DNA from 2 places in the Serratia bockelmannii genome. Region 2 is predicted to be linked to the other one. Evidence: predicted binding sites of a transcription regulator. Region 2 holds the regulator's gene; the other holds the start of a gene.
What was found. Region 2 encodes Fur, which represses iron uptake genes when iron is present. Its sites were predicted from a motif close to ATAATAATGAGAACNACTATCAA; they were not measured.
Positions count from the first base shown of each region.

Region 1: a site for Fur is predicted at 6,744-6,766, ahead of sodA (superoxide dismutase [Mn]). Genes of this name have one in related genera too.

Region 1 is NZ_CP196512.1:37,672-45,680, forward strand. Features, by position in the region: gene ACSJLU_RS00170 (LysE family translocator) at 1-282, opposite strand, end outside; gene ACSJLU_RS00175 (PLP-dependent aminotransferase family protein) at 425-1,891, shown strand; gene ACSJLU_RS00180 (YibL family ribosome-associated protein) at 1,965-2,327, shown strand; gene ACSJLU_RS00185 (class I SAM-dependent methyltransferase) at 2,339-3,118, opposite strand; gene yiiM (6-hydroxyaminopurine reductase) at 3,221-3,892, opposite strand; gene ACSJLU_RS00195 (methyl-accepting chemotaxis protein) at 3,991-5,919, opposite strand; gene sodA (superoxide dismutase [Mn]) at 6,045-6,665, opposite strand; gene fdnG (formate dehydrogenase-N subunit alpha) at 7,083-8,009, shown strand, end outside.
Region 2 is NZ_CP196512.1:1,214,486-1,222,494, reverse strand. Features, by position in the region: gene ybfF (esterase) at 1-222, shown strand, start outside; gene ybfE (LexA regulated protein) at 479-766, shown strand; gene fldA (flavodoxin FldA) at 1,031-1,570, shown strand; gene fur (ferric iron uptake transcriptional regulator) at 1,900-2,346, shown strand; gene ACSJLU_RS05790 (beta-N-acetylhexosaminidase) at 2,593-5,250, opposite strand; gene chiQ (ChiQ/YbfN family lipoprotein) at 5,264-5,590, opposite strand; gene chiP (chitoporin ChiP) at 5,636-7,039, opposite strand; gene glnS (glutamine--tRNA ligase) at 7,617-8,009, opposite strand, start outside.

The DNA of each region.
Region 1 (8,009 bases), 1.2 Mb from region 2:
GTCCGGCGAGGCCGCCTGAAACAGCTTCCATGACAGCCACAGCAGATAGGCGCAGCCGATCACCGCCAGCGGGAGGCGGATGACGCCGGCCCAGCTCAACGCCAGCGCCAGCAGCGGGATAATGATCGCCAGCTGTACCGCACAACCGACACAGATGCCAAACAGCATCGGCAGGGTGCGGCGCAGGCCGAAGTTGACGCCCGACGAGGCCAGCAGCAGGTTGTTGGGGCCGGGGGTGATCGACATGACGGTGACGTAGCTGACAAAGGCGGAGTCCAGCATGGCAGGTTCCTTGAAAATGACGGTGATAACGAGAGGATCAGCATAATCGCTGCAATGGGATGGTGACAGAACCACAAATCGGATATTGTCATGGTTACAGTTGTGCAAAATGTAAACTGTACCCATTACTTGGAGAGAAACTGTGACCTTGCTCGATGAAACCCCGGATACCCGTTACCTGCAGCTGGCGGATACGTTGGCCGAGGCCATTCGACGCGGCACGCTGCTGCCCGGTGACCGCTTGCCTTCGGTGCGGCGCTGTGCGCAAACGCACCGCGTCAGCATCAATACCGTGGTGTCGGCTTACCGCACGCTGGAGGATCGCGGGCTGATCGAAGCGCGACCGCAGTCGGGGTTTTATGTCCGCAGCACGCTGCCGGCGCTGAAGATGGCCTCGGCGCCCAGCGGCCGTATCGAGCCGCCGGCGGACGACGTGCTGGCGCTGATCGATACGGTATTCGCCGCCCAGCAAAATCCGGCCTTCACTAACATTGCGCTGGCCTGCCCGCAGACCAGCGACTTCTATCCCGGCGGCAAGCTGGGGCGTATGTTGTCTTCTCAGCTGCGCCGCCAGCCGGATCTGATCGGGCAGTATCCGTTGCCGCCCGGCAGCCTACGGCTGCGCCAGCAGATCGCCCGCCGCTCGATGACGCTGGGCATGTTGCTGGAGCCGGGCGACGTAGTGCTGACCCATGGCTGCATGGAGGCGCTGCAGCTGGCGCTGCGCGTCACCACCAAACCGGGTGACTGCGTCGGGCTGGAGTCGCCAACCTATTTCTATCTGCTGCCGCTGCTGGCCAGCCTGGGGCTGAAAGCGCTGGAAATCCCCACCGATCCGCAGCTGGGGCTGTCGCTGGACGCGCTCGAGTTGCTATTGAACGAGAAGCGGCTGAACGCGGTGATCGCCATGCCGACGGTGCAAAACCCGCTGGGTTGCACCATGCCGCTGGCGGCGAAAAAGCGGCTGGCGCGGCTGATGAACGATCATCAGGTGCCGTTGATTGAAGACGGGCTGTATGCCGAGATCCAGTTCGGCGGCGCGCTGTCGCCGGCGGTGAAGGCGTTCGATCGCGACGGCTGGGTGCTGTTTTGCTCCAGCTTCACCAAAACGCTGGCGCCGGATTTTCGCGTCGGCTGGATCTGCGGCGGCCGTTTTCACGAGGCGTTGCGCAAGCTGAAGGCGGTGTCGTCGATGTCCGAGTCGCAGCTGCTGTCGGAAACGCTGGCGACCTTCCTGGAGAGCGGAGGCTACGATCACCATTTGCGCAACCTGCGCAAGCGCTATGCGGCGCAGGTCGACGAGGCGCGGGCGCTGATCGCCCGGCATTTCCCACGCGGCACGCTGGCCACGCAGCCGGCGGGCGGCTTCGTGTTCTGGGTCGAATTCCCTCCCGGCGTGGACAGCGTGGCGCTGTTCCACCAGCTGTTGGAGGAGCAGATCTGTTTGACGCCGGGCACCCTGTATTCCCCCAGCGGGCGCTACCGCAATGCGCTGCGGCTCTCCTGCTGCTACCCGTTCAACGCGCGCTACACCCAGGCGTTGGCCCGGCTCGGCGCCAAGGCCTGCGAGATGAGCGGCCTGCCGCCCGGTATTGCGCAGGACGGGTAACGGCGCGCGCCTTTTGCTACAATGCCGGTATCATTGATTAGCGTGCCATTTTGGGCACAACGGGCCAGAGACCATGAAAGAGAAAGAAAAGGCAGAGATCAAGCGCCTGAGCGACCTGCTGGACGCCTTGAACCACAAAGACGCGACAGTGATCCAACAGGGCAACCCTGAGTTGATCGCGCAGCACACCAAAGAAAAAGAGAAACTGGCGACGGAGATCGAGCGCCTGAAAGACGTGCGTGGCGAGAAGCTGAGCGCCGAAGCGCAGAAGCTGAGCAAGCTGCCGTTCAGCCGCGAGATCACCAAGAAAGAGCAGGCCGATATGGGCGCGCTGAAGAAAAGCGCGCGCGGGCTGATTGTGGTGCACCCGATGACCGCGCTGGGCCGCGAGATGGGCCTGAAAGCGGTCACCGGTTACGCCAAGAAAGCGTTCTGAACCCCCGGGCGTCAGACCTTGGTGGTGAAATACGCCTTGGTCTGATAGGGCACGGTGACCGTGTCCTGGCCCCGCAGTTCCTCTTCTTCCGCCACCAGCTGGCGCAACCGCTCGATAACCTGCTCCTGTTGCGCCTGTGGCAGTGCGGCGATAAAGCTGGTTGAACGTACCCGGTTGTAGATCACGTCCTCCACCGCGCCGCGGTGGCCCAGCATAAAGACCTGCTCCTGCAGCGGTTCAAAGCCTTTGAACGGGAAGAATTTGCGCCATTCGCCGGTATAGAAACGCGGCGCATCCCCTTCGTGGCTGTCGACGATCTGATTCAGTTTACGCACCCAACCGACGCGCGCATCGCGCATGTTCCACACCAGACCGAGTTTGCCGCCGGGCTTGAGAATACGCTGGATTTCCGCCAGCGCCTGCGGCGTGGCGAACCAGTGGAAGGACTGGGCGCACACCACGGCATCGACCGACTCGTCCGGTAGCGGGATCGCGTCGGCGGTGCCCGCCAGCGTTTTCACCTGCGGCAGCGCCGCCGACAATTTTTCCAGCATTTGCGGCACCGGTTCGACGGCGATCACCTGCGCGCCGGTTTCCAGCAGGCGCGGAGTGAACTTGCCGGTACCGGCGCCGAGATCGATGACCGTCATGCCGGCGTGCAGGCCGATAGACTCACGCAGCCAGGCGGCGATTTCCGGCGGGTAATCCGGCCGGCCTTTCACATAGCGATCGGCGTTGGCCTGATAGCCCTCGGCGGCGGCGTGATGAATCGAATGGGTCGGGGTGGTCATATACCTGGCTCCTGGCTGAAAAACACGCGGCTACAGTATAGGCGGAAGAAGAGGGTTAACGCGGCATTCGGCGCACGTTTTTCATCTTTTCCGCCAGCGATTTCAACGGCCGAGCAGGCGACGGTTGAAGTCCTCGAGGCGCCCTTCGGCAAGCCGCGTGAGCATGGTCTTGCTCCAGCTGGCGGAGAGGCCGGCCACCGCCAACAGGCGGCGATATTGTTCCGCGTCGAACGGCATGTGCCAGGCGATGGCGATGGCTTCGGCCACCGACACGTCGCTGTTGCGCGCCGCCAGCTCCAGCGGACGATCGCCGCTGACCGCACCCGGCGAGACCACCCGATACAGCCAGCCGCAGCGGCCGCTTTGCTGCATCAGCACCGAAATATCCTCGATGGCGAAGTGGTAGTTGAGCTTGAAGCACGGCGAGCGCGGCTGGGTGACCTGGATCAGCGCTTCGCCCCAGCGGAAGATGTCGCCCATAAACACATTGTGTTCGGTCAGTCCTTCGGTGGAGATATTCTCGCCGAAGGCCGGGGCGCAAAACTGCTCGGCCTGCGCCGGAAACTGTTCGCGCCAGTGGGCATAATGCTCGCGCGGGTAGTGGCACAGCGCGCGATCCGGCCCGCCGTGGTAGCTTTTCTCGGCTTGCTCGTCGCCTTCCAGGCCGAGCGGCGTGAGCCGGATGGCGCCATCCACCTGGCGTTTGGCGATGGCGCTGGGGCGCCCGCCTTCATAGGGTTGAATATTGCCGATGTAAACGTCTGGGTGATGCATGTGCGCCTCCGTGTCTCGCGTCGAGGGCTCAGCATAGCCTGAGTTGTGTCAGGGGGACATAACAACCCGCCCGAAAATCCTCGGGCGGGGGCGTGGCGTCAGAAGGTGGTCCAGTTCTCCTCCGCTGCGGCGTTGGCGGCCGCGGTTTTTACGGCAGGCGCTTTCGGCGCGGCGGTTTTCACGGCGGTGGGTTCGGTCTGCTCCGCCAAACGGAACACCGAAACGCTCTGCAGCAGCATGTCGGCCTGTTCTTCCAGCGAATCGGCGGCGGCGGCGGACTCTTCCACCAGCGCGGCGTTCTGCTGGGTGGTGTGATCCATCTCGACGATCGCCTGGCCAATCTGGGCGATGCCGCGCGTCTGCTCATCGGAGGCGGCGGCGATTTCAGCCATGATGTCGCGCACGTGGGTGACCGAGCGGACGATCTGTTCCATGGTGTTGCCGGTGCTTTCCACCAGTTCGGTGCCGGTTTTCACCCGGCTGACCGACTCGGCGATCAGCCCTTCGATCTCCTTGGCCGCTTGGGCGCTGCGGCTCGCCAGGCTGCGCACTTCGCTGGCGACCACCGAGAAGCCGCGTCCCTGTTCGCCGGCGCGCGCCGCTTCCACCGCGGCGTTGAGCGCCAGGATGTTGGTCTGGAAGGCAATACCGTTGATCAGGGTGGTAATTTCAGCGATACGCTGCGAACTGCTGGAGATATCGCGCATGGTGCTGACCACGTTCTCCACCAGCTTGCCGCCCTGTTGCGCGGTCTGCGAAGCGTCGGTGGCCAGCTGATTGGCGTGATGGGCATTGTCGGCGTTTTGTTTCACCGTGGCGGTCAGCTGTTCCATGCTGGCCGCGGTTTCTTCGACCGCCGCCGCCTGCTGTTCGGTGCGGGAGGAGAGATCGGTGTTGCCGGCGGCGATTTCCGCGGAGGCGGTGGAGACCTGGCTGACCCCCATCTGGATCTTCTCAATCATGGTGCGCAGATTTTGGCTCATCGCCGCCACCGCGTTCAGCAGTTGTCCCAGCTCGTCGCGGCGGGTGCTGGTCTGCGCCTGGCGCAGATCGCCGCTGGCGATGCGTTCCGCCATCGCCAGCGTGCTGTGCAGCGGACGGGTGATCTGCAGCGTGATACGCCAGGCGATAAGTATCCCGGCGATGATGGCGATCAGGGTGGTGATGCCCATCTGCAGCTGCGCCAGGTTGATGTTGCTGCGCGTCTGCGCCAGTTCGTCCTGCATAAAGGCGTTCACCAGCGTGCCGATCTCATGCGCGCGTTCACCGAGCTGCCGGCTGATCTGCTGTTCGTGCTCATAGGCCGGCAGGTAGGCCGCGATGCGGTTTTTGTAATCGTCCAGGGCGGCCAGCAGCGGTTGCAGCTGCGGGCGCTGCGCGTCGCTGACCCGGCGGCTCAGGGCGTTGGCCGCGTCGCGTGCGTCGTCGATGGCCGCCATCAGCGGCGCTTCGGTTTCTTTGTTCAGGCTCAGCAACAGACCGCGCGCGCCGTAGCGCACCTGGGTCAGCTTCTGGTTCAGTTGAATGAAGGCCAACTGCAGATCGCCGTTGGTGAGCTGGCGCTCCACCTGGCTCAGGCTGGCCTGCACTTCCGACATGTTCCAGCTCTGGCGCACCGCGTCTTTCGCCGAGACCGCCTGCTCAAAGATTTTTTGCTGTTGCTGATATTCCCCAATCAGCGTCACCAGACGCTGCAGATCCTTGCGGCTTTGGGCGTCCCAGTCCAACGCCTGGCCCTGGTCTATCAGTTTGACGGCGTTATCGATATTGGCGCGATTGTTCTGCAGATACTCCGGCTGGTAGGTCTGGCCGTACATGGCGCGGTTGTATTTGGCCTGGTTGATCTCCTCGTTCAGCCGGTTGCTGAAGTCGATGCGATCGGCGCGGGATTCGATGATGTGCAGGTATTGCGCCCCGGTGCCGGCGATGACGACCGCCAACAGCAGCAACAGCGCGAAGCCGAGGCCGAGCTTTTTACCTACGGTGAGATGAGTGAACTTTCCTGCTAATGCTTGCAATGCCGCCATAGCGTTTTTCCTTCTCCGGGCGAACGTCAATTGAACAAACCATCGGCAAGAAGTGGTCAAACTTTAGCGGATTTCAGGCAAAAAAATACCCGCCGGCGGCGGGCATCTTCATCAACGGGGGCGAATTACTTCTTCGCGGCGAAGCGTGCGGCGGCTTCGTCCCAGTTGACCACGTTCCAGAACGCCTTGATGTAGTCAGGGCGTTTGTTCTGGTATTTCAGGTAGTAAGCGTGTTCCCACACGTCCAGGCCGATGATTGGGAAACCGGAAGCGCCGGCGACGGCTTCGCCCATCAGCGGGCTGTCCTGGTTGGCGGTAGACACCACGGCCAGCTTGCCGTCTTTCAGCACCAGCCAGGCCCAACCGGAACCGAAGCGGGTGGCTGCGGCTTTCTCGAACTCTTCCTGGAATTTCTCAACGCTGCCGAAATCGCGCTCGATGGCCGCTTTCAGATCGCCGCCCAGCGTGGTGCCGGTTTTCAGGTTTTTCCAGAAGAAGCTGTGGTTGGCGTGGCCGCCGGCGTTGTTGCGCATGAAGGTGCGTTTGTCGGCAGGCACTTTATCCAGATCCTGGATCAGCTCTTCAACGCTGTATTTGGCCAGCTCAGGGTAGGCTTCCAGCACGGTGTTGGCGTTGTTAACGTAGGTCTGGTGGTGTTTGGTGTGATGGATTTCCATCGTCTGCTTGTCGAAATGCGGTTCCAGTGCGTCGTAAGCGTACGGCAGGGATGGCAGTGAATAACTCATAATCATCATCTCCAGTGGTGTATGGGCGGCGCAAAGGGCGAGCACCGCGTAAGCAGTCGGATCATTATAGTTAATTAAATGATATTGAAAATGATTATCAATGCCCTGTGAAGTGTGTGGTTAATGAACAAATCGATGCGCTAACATACTGATAGAAGAGGGCGGCGGGTGGCCGCATCAAGCCATCGCCCCGGCACGTGGGTTACTCTCTATACTGTAGGGAGCGCCAAGGTCGAAATGTATCGAAATGTGCCAATGCGTTCACTGAATGAGCACGAGTGTGTAACAACCACAAGCACGCTGTGGTAATATGGCCGGCGTTCGTAGCAAGCATAACAACAGTGACATTCGCGTTTGCCGCGCTAGCGGGGCAGGCGCATTTGAACAATGTGACAATCGAGAGTAAAGGAGACCCCCATGCAGGTCAGCAGAAGGCAGTTCTTTAAGATCTGCGCTGGCGGTATGGCAGGAACGACGGTGGCCGCGCTGGGCTTTGCCCCCGAAGTGGCGTTGGCGGAAACCCGGCAGTACAAACTGCTGCGCGCCCGTGAGACCCGTAATACCTGTACGTATTGTTCCGTCGGCTGTGGGCTGTTGATGTACAGCCTTGGTGATGGCGCCAAGAACGCCAAAGAAAGCATTTTCCATATCGAAGGGGATCCGGATCACCCGGTAAACCGCGGCGCGCTTTGCCCGAAAGGCGCCGGCCTGGTTGACTTTATCCACAGTGAAAGCCGCCTCAAGTACCCGGAATACCGGGCGCCGGGGTCGGACAAATGGCAACGCATCAGCTGGGACGACGCCTTTACCCGCATCGCCAAGCTGGTGAAAGAAGACCGCGATGCCAACTTCATCAAAACCAACGACCAGGGCGTTACCGTCAACCGTTGGCTGACCACCGGCATGCTGTGCGCCTCGGCCGCCAGCAACGAAACCGGTTTTCTGTCGCAAAAATTTAGTCGCGCTCTCGGCATGCTTGCCGTAGACAACCAGGCGCGTGTCTGACACGGACCAACGGTAGCAAGTCTTGCTCCAACATTTGGTCGCGGTGCGATGACCAACCACTGGGTTGATATCAAGAACGCGAATTTGATTATCGTCATGGGCGGTAATGCGGCGGAAGCGCATCCGGTGGGGTTCCGCTGGGCGATGGAAGCCAAAATACACAACAATGCCAAGCTGATCGTGATCGATCCGCGCTTTACCCGAACCGCATCGGTGGCGGACTTCTACACGCCGATCCGCTCCGGGACCGACATCGCTTTCCTGTCGGGCGTGTTGCTGTATCTGATGACCAACAACAAGTTTAATCGCGAGTACGTCGAGGCCTACACCAACGCCAGC
Region 2 (8,009 bases):
GCAGACATTACCGGCTGGCAGGAAGTCCCGGCCTGGCCGCATCCGACTCTGTTCATTCGCGGCGGCCTGTCGCCGTACGTGCAGGACAGCTACCGTGCGGATATCGCCCGCCAGTTCCCGCAGGCCCGCGCACACGTCGTCGCCGGCACCGGCCATTGGGTGCACGCCGAAAAACCGGAAGCGGTGCTGCGCGCCATCCACCGTTTCCTCGGCGAAGCCTGAAAAACGCACTCACCTGGCGAAAAAACGCGCTAAAGATAACGGCTTAGCGCGTTTAGCCCGCAGTTAGGCATTGTCGCCGCTCCATCTGCTGGGGTAATATGGCGCGCTATAATTTTGCCGCCGCGCCAGCGCGTTCGCGAACGCCGGTTCGGAGGTGAATTTGGGTTAGGGTTTATTGGCCCGAAGTGTGTTAACCGATGCCTCCGGAAGCGTGCGAGCGCTTTTTGATGCAAACTCCCTTGCAGTACCGCTACCTATGGCAAAAGAACAAACGGATCGCACGACGCTGGATCTGTTCGCAGATGAACGCCGTCCGGGGCGCCCGAAAACCAACCCGCTTTCCCGCGATGAACAGCTTAGAATCAATAAGCGCAATCAGTTACGGCGCGATAAAGTGCGTGGATTGCGACGCGTAGAGCTGAAAATCAACGCGGACGCGGTGGATGCCCTGAACAAACTGGCGGAACAGCGCAACATCAGCCGCAGCGAACTCATCGAGCAGATGCTGTTGGCACAACTGGCGGAAGAACAGCCGGAACATTGATCTCTTCGGCCGCACGCGCGGCGCGGCGTTAAGGACAACGCCGGATCGACCCCGCTTTTCTTCATTCTCCGGCATCGCATAAATGCGATAAAACCCCGGCGCCACTTTCTGGCATGATACGCATTTACCGGTAAGAGACTGCGCCTGTCGGCGCCCGCCCCGGAGGCGAAAGGCTCTTGCCATGGCATCATTTTAATCGGCGTCAGCGGCGGCAGTGCTGGCATCGAGTAATGCAATTACTTGAATTTAAAGGTTATACGCGATATGGCTACTGTAGGCATTTTCTTTGGCAGCGACACTGGCAATACCGAAAACATTGCCAAAATGATCCAGAAAATTCTCCAGAAACAGTTTGGCGACGACGTCTCTGAAGTGCATGACATCGCTAAAAGCAGCAAAGAAGACCTGGAAGGGTTCGATATCCTGCTGCTGGGTATCCCGACCTGGTACTACGGTGAAGCGCAGTGTGACTGGGATGATTTCTTCCCGACGCTGGAAGAAGTCGACTTCAACGGCAAACTGGTGGCGCTGTTCGGCTGCGGCGACCAGGAAGACTACGCGGAATACTTCTGTGACGCGATGGGCACCATCCGCGACATCATCGAACCGCGCGGCGCGGCCATCGTGGGCCACTGGCCGACCAAAGGCTACCACTTCGAGGCCTCCAAAGGTCTGGCGGACGACGATCACTTCATCGGTCTGGCGATCGACGAAGACCGTCAGCCGGAGCTGACCAACGAGCGCGTGGACGCTTGGGTCAAACAGATTGTCGAAGAGCTGAGCCTGGCCGATATCGTCGGCTAAACCCCGGCACTGGCGAAAGGTTGAACAAAGGCCCTGTAAAGTGCATAGTGTGCCGACAGGGCCGTCATCGGCAACAGGGATTGCTGCGATAGAAGCTACAGATTTGTAACTTCCCACCCCGTCACGGTAGACTGAGATATCGGTTTATCCCATCCATCAAGGCGTTGCATGCAAAACATGCAATAGTGCAATTATATCTTTGTTAACAACCGGCGGTTTCCATTTAGTACAACCGGTTCTATAATGAGACGCATTAACTCTTTGTGCCGACCGATGCCACAGGCGAGTACGCCTCAACTTGATTAGCATAGTAACAGGACTGAATTCGCATGACCGACAACAACATCGCATTGAAGAAGGCCGGCTTAAAAGTCACGCTTCCGCGACTCAAAATCCTGGAAGTACTGCAAAATCCGGAATGCCATCACGTCAGTGCGGAAGATTTGTACAAAAAACTGATTGATATGGGCGAAGAGATCGGGCTGGCAACGGTTTATCGCGTACTGAACCAGTTTGACGATGCGGGCATTGTGACACGTCACAATTTCGAAGGCGGCAAGTCCGTGTTCGAGCTGACCCAACAGCATCACCACGATCACCTGATTTGCCTGGACTGCGGCAAAGTGATCGAATTCAGCGACGAATCCATCGAAGTGCGCCAGCGTGATATCGCCAAGCAGCACGGTATCAAGCTCACCAACCACAGCCTGTACCTGTACGGCCACTGTGAAACCGGTGACTGCCGCGAAGACGAAACGCTGCACGACAAGAAGTAAGCCCTGACCGGCTATGAAAAACCGCCTCACACCGAGGCGGTTTTTTTATGCCCGCCGTACAGCAGACAAAAAAATCCCCGGACAAGCCGGGGGAAAATCATGTCATGAAATATCACAATTGCAGCGGCACAGCGACTCCACGTACTACTCTCACTACAACGTCCGCCCTACGCCGACACGCGTGGGCGAACGCATTCCCCCTTCGTTATACGGCCGCCGCCAGGGCAGCGGGCCGTTGCACCGGGCTTAGACCTTCTCGGCGCGGCTGTAGCGTTTGCCGTCCGGGCTGACCGAACGCACCTGCACTTCACCGGAGATCGCCGGCTTGGCCTTGGCATCATAGCGCTGCCACTGCTTGCCACCGTCGGTGGAGTACTCGATGCCCAACCCCGGCAGCGCGATATTCGCCTCCAGCTTGCCGCCCGCTACGCGTGCGCCCGGTACCGGCAGACGGTAAGCGACGCCGCCCTTGTCCAGCTTGGCCAGTTCACGCTGGCCCAGGATATTGGCAAAGCGCAGCCAGTCTTTCTCCAGCGTCTTGGTATCGACAAAGTGGGTTTCCCCGCCTTTGTATTCGCGGCCGGCACGATAGTCCTGCTCCCAACCGGCGCGGTGCCAGGCGCGTTCTGCCACCGAGAGCGCGCGCGGGAAGATCATGTATTCCATCTGCGGGTCGGTGCGCTGGGTTTCGCTCCACAGCTGAGCGGACAGCCCGTAGGCGCCCGGCCACGGCTTGTCGCTCTTGGCGTTGAAGTGGTTGCCATCGCGATCGACCGAGGTTTCCGCATTCTGCGGCATGTTGTCCGGCGCGAAGCTGAACACCTTGCGTTCGTCGCTGAAGCGGGTACCCCAGTAGTAACCGCGCTCGTCCGGGTTCACCTCGTAAGGGAAGTCCATATAGACGTAGTCCGGGTTGGAGACCACCACTTCATACCCTTTATTGGCCCAGTCGTTAACGCTATCGAAACCGCCCCAATACAGGGTGTCCCAGAAGTTGACGCCCACGCGCGAGGTGGCGAACGCCTTCGAACTCTCGGCGTCTTTCAGGCCGTCTTGCCAGGCCTGCATTCTGTCGATGCCGTGCGCTTTCACCAACTTGCTGACCTCTTGACCAAAGTAGCTCGGCAGGTGCTCCATGTCGGCCACTTTGCCCTCTTTGATCATCACCTGGCACACCTGAGACTTGGCCCACGGCTTGTCTTCATTGCTCTGGTCAATGATGCCTTTACCCGGTTCCGGTTTCGCCTTGTCGGTGTAGCCGGCGCCCAGGCGGATGTTTTTCGCTTCGTCGCCGCCGAAGTGCCAGGTCTTGATCGGCTGGCCGGCTTCTTTATGCATCTGGGCAATCTCGCCAATCACCTTGTCGACAAAGCGCTGGGAGGAATCCAGGCACGGGTTCAGGTAACTCTGACGGTTAAAGAACTGCACGGAGGTGGTATTGGAGGTATCGGTCGGATCCACCAGGCGGAACTCGTTGGCCTCCTGCTCTTTGCCGGCGGCATGCAGTTTCTTGTAGCGCGCTTCCATCGAGACCACCGCCGCGCGGGCGTGCGCCGGCATGTCGATCTCCGGGATCACCTCAATCTGGCGCGCCTGGGCGTATTTGATGATGTCGATGTAGTCCTGACGAGTGAAGAAACCGCCGTAGACATCCGGCCCCTGGCCGTACTGCGGCAACAGGCAGGTGGTTTCGCTCAGATCGTGGCAGCGCTGGCCGCCGACTTCCGTCAGCTCCGGCAAACCGGGGATCTCAATACGCCAACCTTCGTCATCGCTCAGGTGGAAGTGGAATTTGTTGAGCTTGTAAGCCGCCATCTGATCCAACAGGCGCAGCACCGCATCCTTCTTATGGAAGTTACGCGCCACGTCGAGGAAAATGCCGCGATACTGGAAGCGCGGCGCGTCGCTGGCGTCGAGCGTAGCGATCTTGCCGCTGCCGTCGCTCGGCACTAACGACAGGATAGACTGCAGCCCGTAGAACACCCCGGCCTGATCGAAGCCGATCACCCGCGCCTCTTTCTTGCCAATTTTCAGCTCATAGGCGCCCGGCACCGCCATCGCGCCTTTAAATTTGCCCGGCTGGATGTCGGTTTTGATCGGGTAACCGTTGGCCTGAACCGGCACGCCCAGCAGCGCGAAGCGCTGGTTGACGACGTCCGCCGCCGGCTTAACCAGCGTGCTCAGATCCGGCGATACCCCTTTGCGCAGATCGACGTCCTGCGCGTGAACCTTCACCTGCATCGGCGTCGGCACGATCTGGCCGCGCAGCGCACCGGCAGGCAGCGTCTGCAGATCGGCATTGCTGACAAAGCGCGAAGCCGGCGTCATCAGAATGTTTTTGTCGTCCTTGGTGCGCTTCCACTGGTCGCCGGTGAACGGCGCCACAAACTGATCCAGGTTTTCGGTGTCGGTATTCGCCAGCATTTTCGGCTTAGCGTCGCCGGAGGTGGCATACCAGCGCGGCAGGAAGTCGTTTCTGAACAGCTGCCAATATTCGGCGACCACCGGGATTTCCACCGCCTTACCGGCCGGGAAGCCGCTGAATTTGGCGGTCGGCTCCAGCTTGTACAGATCGCCGGTGAGGTGAGCGATCTTGAACTGGTCGTTGTCTACCCGCAGGGTCTGGCGCGGGCTGTGGAAATAGATGACCCAGTCTTTGCCGTCGATCGCCTGGCCGTCGTTGCTGAGGGTGAACAACACCCGGTTGCAAGAGGCCCAGTCAGCGCCCAGCGCCGCGCAATCCACGCCGTTTTCGCCGGCGCGGTTATCCAGCATTTTCACGTTCAGCTTCAGCTGGCTAAGCTGATCCACCAGCTGTTGATCGGCCATGGCGCTCCCCATGCCGCCCAGGAATCCCATCGTTGCCGTCAAGGCGGCAAGCGCGCTCAGTTTGAATGCGTTCATCTTCTTATCCTTCTTAATTATTGTTATCGCGAATTTCTTGCCACAGCTTGCCGCACTTGGCGTCGTAAGCCTGACCGTTACCGCTGTGCACCGCCATAATGCAGTTCTGATAATCCATCACCCGCACCGTTTCCTGCGCGGCGAACTGCTGGTGCTGCTTCTCTTGTTTCAGCACGTTCAGCACCGCCTTACAGGGCTGCAGACGCTCCGGCGAGCCTTCGGCAGTGTTGATGCAGGCGCTGTAAGCCTGCTTCAACTTGGCGTCTTCCGGCGGCGCGGTGGGTTGCGCGCAGGCGCTCAGGGCCGCAGCGGCCGCCAACATCAGCATGATTTTTTTCATCGTTGAATTCCCTTAACTGCCCCGGCGGCGAGGCCGGGGAACGCATCAGAAGATGGTGAATGGCGCGATGACCATGAACTTGACGTCTTTCTCGTCCTGGAAGATGTTGCCGTAACCGCCGCCCCAGCTCGGGATGTTGGTGTGGTTGTCATACTGGGTGTAGTGCAGTTTGATCAGGGTGCCCTTGGCGCGCCCTTCCTGGATGGTATACATCGCGTCCAGGCTCCAGGCGCTCTCTTTCAGGCGCTGGCTCTGATCGTAGATCGGGTTGGTGCTCGGCTTGGCGTCCCAGGCGTAAACGTAGGAGCCGCCGACCGCCATGCCCGGCAGGTTCCAGTTGCTGAGGTCATACATCACGCCGGCGTACACCGCTTTCTCGCCGTTGGCGTTAAAGTCGGAGCGGTTATCCCACCACACGTCCAAACGACCGTTGGACGAAGCGTAGGTCGGGGTCATGCGCTGCAGGAAGAAGCCCTGGTTGCCTTCCGCCTTGACCATGGTGCCTTCCAGACGCCAGTTGAACTGCCCGGTGGTGTAACCGAAGGTCAGCGCCTGCAGCCAGGCCAGACCGTCGTAGATGCTGTTCGGATCGTTCTTGTCGCTGATGCGGTCTTCCGCACCGTAGAACTGGTAACTGGTGGTCAGCGGGTTGCCCAGCAGATCGAATTTGTAAGACGCCTTGGTGAAGTATTGATTCACATACCCCTGTGCCTGGCCGAAGGCAGCTTCCAGCACCAAATCGTTTTTGAAATCGTACTTGGCGCCCAGCGAGTGCAGGTAGGAGACACGGGTTTTCTTATCGTTCTGGCGGAAGTCATCCACCTCGATATGCCACGGCGCCTTGTATTTGTCGGCCCACATGTAGGAGAAGCTCAACGCGCCGGCATCGCCGTAATCGAACTTGGCGCCGGCTTCAGCCCCCTGATAGGTGCCCGGCATAAAGCTCCAGTGCGGCGCCAGCAGGGTTTGGCCGCTCGGCTGAATATAGCCTGCGCGCGCCCAGACCGGGCCGTATTTGAATTTGGCGGCGGCTTTGTACAGGCTCACGCCGCCTTTGTCACCGGAATAGTCTTCGTCGTAGGTACGGTTTTTAGAGGAGAACGCGATCTCGTTCGGGTGGCCGCTGGCGCTGGATTCCGCCAGCTCGATGGCGGTAAAGGCGCCGACGTCCAGACCGAACATGTCCCAGGCGTAGCCCGACGCGAAATCCAGGCTCAGGTTGGCGGTGGAGTGCGACAGATTGGTGGTGTATTGGTTGTAATCCTTGCTGTCCGGATTGAGATCTTTACGGTCGCGCTCACGTTGCCAGTAATAAATGCCGCCGGTCAGCGTGGAATCATCGATAAACCCTGCGGCTTTCGCCTCAGGCGCCATGGCAAACCCTGTTCCCAACAGCGCGCCCGCGACTGCGAGCGCCAGCGTTTTACGCTGAGCACCGTGCGTACCCATAGTGAAATTCCTCTTTGACTTAACTTAAAAGTTGCAGCCGCCTGTGTTCACCACTGCCCTGCACGACTGCCAATAAAAAACCCGAACGGGTAAAAAATATTGCCGACGAGATGTTATTCCCACAGCACTAATTGCTACAGACAGACTATTTTTCGCGACGCGAATTATCAAATGAAAAATGCGGAAGATTTGTCAAAGTATGACAAGGAGCACATATCAGTGATATTTTGTTACGCCGGCGATCATGGAAGGTGTCGAATAAAAAATTCAATTAAATCAGAATAAATTGAGATACAAGGTCAACCAGAGACGATTAATGGTTTCAGCCTGACTAAATTCGTCAGGCAGACGATAAAAATTGAGAGCGCTCTCTAAATGAAATTAATTCGCATCACGAATATATAAGTGAAAATTAAGATTAGTAAAGCCAATATCAGAAAACTTATGGCCTCACGCGCTGCGATTAATTAAACGCAGCCCAGATAAATGTGAGAGGAATAGATTATTCACTAAATCGCAGGTATAAAAAAGCGCGGCCTAAGCCGCGCTGATTCATTAATTTTCGAGGCTAATAAGATTAGCCTTCGATTTTCGCCCAGGTGTCACGCAGGCCGACGGTGCGGTTAAACACCAGATGCTCGGCCGACGAGTAACGGTTGTCGGCGCAGAAGTAGCCTTCACGCTCGAACTGGTAGGCTTTCTCCGGCTGTGCGGCCGCCAGGCTCGGCTCAACGAAGCCGTGCTTGATCACCAGCGATTCCGGGTTGATGGTGGAGAGGAAGTCCTCCGCCGCGCCCGGGTTAGGCACGCTGAACAGGCGATCGTACAGGCGAATTTCCGCCGGCAGCGCGTGCGCCGCAGACACCCAGTGGATCACGCCCTTCACCTTGCGGCCGTCGGCAGGATCTTTGCTCAGCGTTTCCGCATCGTAGCTGCAGAAGATGGTGGTGATCTCGCCCGCTTCGTCCTT